2 regions of the Peribacillus sp. ACCC06369 genome follow, and region 2 is predicted to be linked to the other one. Evidence: predicted binding sites of a transcription regulator. Region 2 holds the regulator's gene; the other holds the start of a gene.
What was found. Region 2 encodes LexA, which represses DNA repair genes until DNA is damaged. Its sites were predicted from a motif close to CGAACATATGTTCG; they were not measured.
Positions count from the first base shown of each region.

Region 1: a site for LexA is predicted at 2,544-2,557, ahead of addB (helicase-exonuclease AddAB subunit AddB). Genes of this name have one in related genera too.

Region 1 is NZ_JAUCEN010000002.1:1,211,989-1,215,829, forward strand. It holds gene QUF78_RS06780 (YhjD family protein) at 620-994, opposite strand; gene QUF78_RS06785 (TVP38/TMEM64 family protein) at 1,287-1,901, shown strand; gene lepB (signal peptidase I) at 1,935-2,498, shown strand; gene addB (helicase-exonuclease AddAB subunit AddB) at 2,687-3,841, shown strand, end outside.
Region 2 is NZ_JAUCEN010000002.1:1,948,123-1,951,963, reverse strand. It holds gene tkt (transketolase) at 1-440, opposite strand, end outside; gene QUF78_RS10445 (DUF896 domain-containing protein) at 672-905, opposite strand; gene QUF78_RS10440 (YneB family resolvase-like protein) at 971-1,627, opposite strand; gene yneA (cell division suppressor protein YneA) at 1,647-1,958, opposite strand; gene lexA (transcriptional repressor LexA) at 2,114-2,737, shown strand; partial or broken gene QUF78_RS27995 (LysM peptidoglycan-binding domain-containing protein) at 3,010-3,375, opposite strand; gene QUF78_RS10420 (glucosaminidase domain-containing protein) at 3,303-3,533, opposite strand.

The DNA of each region.
Region 1 (3,841 bases), 740 kb from region 2:
TGTTCAATATTTCACAAACTATTCACAAGGGTTCTTATCTTTCTGGAAGTTCTTTTTTATATCAAGAGATGGTTACTAGTAGATGGCTAGACTGGTATAGGGGCAGTATATAGACATGACTAAAAAAAAAGAGTTCTAGTTGACGTTTTTCATTTATGAATTTGTTCCAATCGAATACGGATTTATATCCATAATAAACTTTCCGCTTTTTTGTTGGTTAATTTATAAGTAGGCGATTTATTTTTATAAGCTGTCAGAGACTCTTTAATTAAAGTAATTTGGTTTTCAAAGACTTTACTCAGACAATGCCGTTAACAATCTTTTGCAAAAATGCTGTGCTGACTCTAAAATGATAGTGTTGGGGAATAGTTATGTTTATTGTACAGAATTAAAGTGGTGATTAAAATGACGATTAATTATGAGCATGCCAGCCCAACCTATTATTCGTTAAGGACAGTGGGAAAATTGAAATCCCTTATCTTTATGCCAGGAAAGATCAGATGCGATTTAATGGTCATATCTTCCTTCCCCCAGGCATCTGTATCCTTCCCGAAAGACTCCAATCACCCATCATTCATAGGCAAACAATATGGAGGATGTCTGCAATAGGGATAATCCGCTAAATTTCCCTTGAGCGGAGACTTTTTTCGAAAAAGTAATAACATAACAAGTCTTCGGTTTTATTGCGAAGGCGGGGATTGAAGTAATTATGATGTTCCTCGTATCCTTTATATAAAAAACAATACATCGTGAAGGATTCATCGCGTTTGATTTGACTTACTTTAATATTCTCCTTGCGCAAATAGCGCCGTACCTCGGCAAGATCGTCCTGGACCACCGTTAAAATATGTTCGACTAGTTCCGAATAGGGCCTTTTTAATTTAAACGGACTAATTTCGATGACCTTGAGATCCCGGTTCAAGACTGTAATAACCATAGGGAGGTAGATGGCTTTTTCAATCATATTTCGGTCATCTTCTGGAATGCGGGTCATCATGACCGCTCCTTTCTAAAGTAGCACGTTTACAATATTAATATGTATACTTAGTAAAAGTTAGAACGTTTGTTCTCATTTTTTAATCCTAATGCATTTTCAGTGCATATGCAAGCAATTTTGATAAATGATGAAATTTTTGTTAACAAGATTATGTTTTCCTGAGATAGGGAAAGTATGAAGATATATGGATAATAATTCTTGCAATTTCAGGGGAAAGTGATATATCTAAAATAAACGGTTTTTAATAAGTTTATGCTGCTTTTATAGTAGCATGTCGAGGGAGATAATTATGGATTTGGATACTATACGTGAGTGGTTTACACTTGATCATATATCGGCGCTTATTCAGCAATATCGCTCATTCGGTCCAATTCCTGGGATCTTACTGCCGATGCTGGAAGCCTTTTTGCCCTTTTTGCCCTTAGTGGTGTTCGTGCTTGCTAATGCAACGGCTTTTGGTCTCTGGTGGGGGTTTTTATTTTCTTGGATTGGTGCTGTAGCTGGTTCTTTTATGATCTTTTTTATTATTAGAAGATATGGTCAAATGAGGTTTTTTAGATTTTTGCAAAAACATAAGCAGGTACAGAGGTTGATGGTTTGGGTGGAAAGCCATGGATTCGGTCCCCTGTTCATACTGCTCTGCTTCCCTTTTACTCCATCGGCTATCGTGAATATCGTGGCAGGACTTTCAAAAGTCAGTCCTTTGCAATATGGACTTGCAGTCGTAGGAGGGAAAGCGGTGATGATTTTTACGATCAGCTTCGTAGGTTACGATTTAGTGTCCTTAATACATAAACCTGTGCGTACGATCATTATCGGGATTGTCATCTTTATCCTGTGGTATGTAGGAAAAAGACTGGAAGTCCGGTTAAATAAAAGCATGAAGAGAGAAGAAGGACAATAAATTAGTATATAAATGTAGTAGGGGTTGAACTAGATGGAAAAAACAAACAAGAATACTTTATCCGATTGGATAAAAGCAGCCATGATAGCTTTTGTTATTTACATCTTAATCCGTACTTTTTTCTTTTCAAGCTATGATGTTGAAGGAAAATCGATGCAGCCGACCCTTGAAGATGGTAATAAACTTGTCGTGAATAAAATCAATTACCAGATTCATGATATCAACCGATTTGACATTATTGTTTTTCATGCGAATTCACAAGAAGATTATGTTAAGCGAGTTATAGGGATTGCAGGTGACCGCATTCGTTATAAAGATGATTGGCTTTACGTAAATGGTGAGAAAGTGGATGAGCCTTATCTTGAGAAATATAAGGAAGGTTTTCCGGGACAGGATTTTACGGGTGATTTTACCTTAAAAGAATTGACGGACATGACCACAGTCCCGGAGGGCAAGCTTTTTGTCATGGGTGATAATCGTCTTGAAAGTGCGGACAGCCGTCACTTTGGTTATATACCTGTTGAAAATGTTATCGGTAAAGTCGATGTTCGATATTGGCCGCTCAAAGAATTCAATTATAGATTTACAGGTGAATGATTCGAAGCCCGAAAATTATGAGGGCTTTTTCTTTTGGGGAAAACGCGAACGTACGATTGGTGTTTTTTTAAGGGAAACGGTAAAATAATAGAAAGTGTGCCTAATTGGAAACAGAAACCTAGTCATAAAAAAGAAAGTATTTCTGGTATGATAGATCTAGATATTATGTTGTATAAGGGGGAAAAGAGATGTCACTCCGTTTTTTACTGGGAAGATCGGGTGCAGGGAAAACTTCGCATATATTGGACGAAATTCGCTCCAAATTGGCAGAAGATCCCGAAGGCAATCCAATTATCTACCTCGTTCCTGATCAGATGACGTTTCTATCTGAATATAAATTAATTAAAACACCAGGCCTTGCCGGAATGATCCGGACACAGGTTTTCAGTTTTAGCAGGCTGGCTTGGCGCGTTCTTCAGGAAACTGGGGGAATGAGCCGGCTACATTTGGACAGCGTTGGCGTTAATATGTTGATACGGAAGATCATGGATGATAAAAAGGAAGATTTAAAGATGTTTCGCCGCTCTGCTGATAAGCAGGGGTTCATTGCACAGATGGAACTAATGCTGGCTGAGTTCAAGCAGTATTGCATCCAACCTGATGACATTCAAAATTATTTGGCCGAAACATCACCGTCCGGCAGCGGCATTCAGGATAAACTGCATGACCTTGAATTGGTCTATCAGGCTTTTGAGGATGAAATGGTTGACAAATATTTAGATTCCGAAGACTATTTCACTTTGCTTATCGAGAAAATGTCAGAGTCTTCATATATAAGGAATGCGGATATATATATCGATGGTTTTTATAGCTTGACGCCACAGGAATTATTGATTGTGGAAGAAATGATGAAGCTGTGCAGGAGTGTAACGATCTCGCTGACGTTAGATCAGCCCTACAGGCAATATGCTCCTGATGATTTGCAATTGTTCAGGCAAACGGGGAATCTGTATCATCACCTTTATCAGGCTGGATTGAGGAACGGTATACCAATTACAGAAGATCGAATCTTAAAAGGGACTGAGAGGTTCGGAAAGAGTCCGGGGCTGAATCATCTGGAAACTTATTTTGCCATTCGTCCTGCACGGACGTTTGAGCATTCACCTGATGTAACGATTGCCCAGGCAGTTAACCGCAGGGCTGAGATTGAAGGAGTTGCCCGGGACATCTTGTCGCTGGTCAGACAAAAACAGCACCGTTTCCGTGATATTGCGATTTTAGTCCGTAATGGAGAAGCATACGCAGATATCTTACAAACCGTGTTTAGGGATTATCAAATTCCATTGTTCGTCGATTCCAAACGGACCATGCTGAATCATCCCCTGATTGAACTGATTCGTTCC
Region 2 (3,841 bases):
ACTACATTATAAGAATCACGGTTGTAGCTTTCTGCCAAGTGGCGTTCTGCCATTGCCATGCCGACTGCCATTGCGATACCTTGTCCAAGCGGTCCCGTGGTTGCATCTACACCTGCAGTATGTCCGAATTCAGGATGTCCCGGAGTTTTACTTCCCCATTGGCGAAAGCTTTTCAAATCATCGATAGATAAGCCATAGCCCGATAAATGAAGAAGACTGTATAACAGCATAGACCCATGACCAGCTGAAAGAACAAAGCGATCCCTATTAAACCAATCCGGATTTTTCGGGTTATGATTCATATATTCAGTCCATAGTTTATACGCCATCGGCGCTGCCCCCATCGGCATACCTGGATGGCCGGAATTAGCCTTTTCAATTGCATCAATCGATAACGTACGAATCGTATTGATAGAAAGTGCATCTAATTTATCTAACATATAGTAAAACATCCCTTCCTGTAATGTACCTCTTTATATTATAGTGACCAGCATAATATCACAACTAAAATCACTATTTACTAACCCAATATTACAATTTTCTACAAATTTGAGAAGTCCCCTATTTAGATTAAGCTAAATAGGGGAATACATACATGAATGCACTCTCTTTTTATTCCTAAAGGCTAAAAGAATCCACAAATGGAGTGTTCCATGAGAATAGTCCAAGCATTAATGTAAGTTTCTTTTTTCTTTAATACTCTTTATCTTTTGAGGAGTGACGTCATTACCTTCTGGATCAACGACTTTCACATGCTCCAACGTATCGGACATGGACCGTCTGAATGTCTCCAAATACTCACTTCTTAATTGGGTTTGCTCTTTCGCCTCAACTTCCGTCAAACCTTCAGCCTTGGCCTTTTTTGAAAGTTCATTAATACGGGCTAATTTTTCTTTTGATAGCATAATTTCGCTCCTTCGTAATCTGCGGATATTGTCATGGTATTAAAAAAAAAGCGAAATTACAAGTTCTATGATTGACTTTCCTCTGTATTGAGTTGATGTTCGAGAAAACGCCTGTTCACAGTGGCTTTAGATACATTGTATCCAAAGCCCCTTAAAGTGGCTGCGATTTCTGCAAATGTCAATCCATTGGCCCGGAGTTTAATAATTTCTTCAATTGGAATCTCCATACGTTCCCTTCCAGTAGAATTCCTTTGGTTATGAAGATTTTTTTGCGGACGGTATCCTTTTTCAACCGCTCTTATCATCCCGCGTTTTATTTTTAGATTATGTAGTTTCCTTTGATATTCTTCTACAATACCGACTATCTGGATGACCATGGCATCCGAATCAGATAACTCAAGTTCTCCATCGTGTGAGAGCGTATAAATTTTCACGTCTTCTTTAAGGATGACATGGAAAAGGGCTATTTTGGCATTTCCCCTCCCCAGTCTAGTTTCGTCCTGGATTAATAGAACTTCAGCTTCTTTGGTTTTAAATAGTTCAAGCATGTCAAATATGCCATCCCGATTTAACTCATAACCGCTTGCCTGTTCTTTTATTATGGAAACAACTTCCACATCCATCTTTTCCGCCAATTTAACTAATTCATCTTCCTGCCGTGCCAATGATGTTTCCTGGGATTCTTTTTCTGTGCTAACCCTACAATAGATTACTGCCTTCATAATACCCTACCTTCACTACTTACTGCTGACTGGCCAAATTCTGAACAAGTTCTTCCCCTTTAACCGGTATGACAATGACTTGACCAGGTTTAATCGTATCCGCCCTGACTCCATTATGCTCTTCTATCCAACCAATGAATTCTTTTTTTGTCAAATCAGCTTCTTCATACTCTTCGGCAATTCCCCATAGGGTGTCGCCTTCACTTACTTCTATAGAAAGGAAATCCTTTTTTTGATCATTGTCTAATGTACAAGAGAATAAAATTGAAAAGATGAATACCGATCCCGCTAATAGAATCGTAGAAATATAATTTTTGTATAATTTTTTCATAAATATCCCTCCAAAGCGAATGTTCGTTCGTATGTTACGTTCAAATTATAATACGAACGTTTGTTTCAGTCAACAACAAAATTCGAACTTATGTTTGTATAGAGTTGGGGGCCATGCTATAATGTAGCAAAGAACATTGGAGAAGAGGTGCACATATGACTAAACTATCAAAACGGCAGCAAGATATCCTTGATTTCATTAAAGAAGAGGTCCGCCAAAAAGGGTATCCACCTTCCGTACGGGAGATTGGTGAAGCAGTTGGACTTGCATCAAGTTCAACAGTACACGGACATTTATCCCGCCTGGAAAGTAAAGGCCTGATAAGACGTGACCCAACCAAGCCGAGGGCCATTGAAATACTGAATTTGGAGGAAGCGAACAATATCCCCAAAGTTAATGTCGTGAACGTTCCGTTACTTGGAAAAGTAACAGCGGGCATGCCGATAACGGCCATCGAAAACATAGAAGAATACTTTCCGCTTCCCGAAAGCATGGTTCCGCATGATGACCATGTATTCATGCTGGAAATCATGGGTGAAAGTATGATCGAAGCAGGAATTCATGATGGAGATTATGTCATCGTGAAACAACAAAGCAGCGCCAATAATGGAGATATCGTCGTGGCCATGACGGAAGATGATGAAGCCACTGTAAAACGATTCTTTAAGGAACCGGATTACATAAGGCTTCAGCCTGAGAACTCGAATATGGAACCAATTATTTTAAGAGATGTTTCGATACTTGGAAAAGTTATAGGCTTATATAGACAAATACACTAAAAGCGCTAACCGCGCTTTTTTTGTTTGTTTAATTTATGTCTCGAATTCTCTTATTATGCATATGGAAGACTAGGTTTTGATATATTTTTTTGATAGAATCGAGTTTTCTTAAGATTATTAACATCCATTCTCATTTATGCAGGATGAAAGGGAAACTAACGCCTTTCTGGATATATGTATTTTGAAAAATAGGAAACCCGCATTCAAATAAAAAAAGGGAGCGTTAAAATCCCGCTCCCTGTTAAAAGTTCATTTCACTCTTAATCTTTGGTTCACTTTAATGAGATTAAGATCGGCCAACCCTTCCACTGTTGAATCTGCACTTGTGTAGAACCATATGCTTTGGCAAGTTCAGAGACGGATTCCCCCTTTTTGACTATATGATAGACCTCTTCGTTGCTTGCGTCATATTTAGTTAAATCACTTGTTTCGATTAGATTCACCAGTTTTTCTATATATTTCGGGTCCGAGGCGTAGCCCGCATCGAATATTGCTTGAAGTGCCTTTTTGTAATCTTTTTTACTAATGACAGCTGTATACAAACTTCTATTCCATGAAGTCCCCTTTACATATAGATTGGCAAGATCTTGTAAACTTTCTGCCCATGTTGGATATCTTCTGAATTTGGACCATACTTGAACAGGCGTATCGTTGACTTATTCGATTGTTTGAATAATGACAGATTCTCCTTTATAGTCACCTTTTGTACGAATATATTTTTCCCTTGATTTGCTAATAAGCTTGTCCCATAACCACTCTCCAAACAAGCTTGTGCAATGACAACAGAAGGTAAAATTTTAAATTCCTATTGAATTTTTTGGGCATAAGGAGCAATTTCCTTAATAAACGATTCCTCGCTCATTAGAACCTCCCATTATTAGTTGGATATCTTCATTCTTATCGTATTCTAAACTATGAGAAACTTTACAGCTTGTCCAGCAAAAAAAATGTTATTAATTGTTTTCACTATTATCAATAAGGTGATAACTTACAAAGTACGGCTTCAATTTGGATTAATCATTCTCACTCTCTAGTAAAAGCCATCAAACCAATTAATATTCAATGGATTGATGGCTTTTTAATTGAAGCTGAAAATCTTCATAA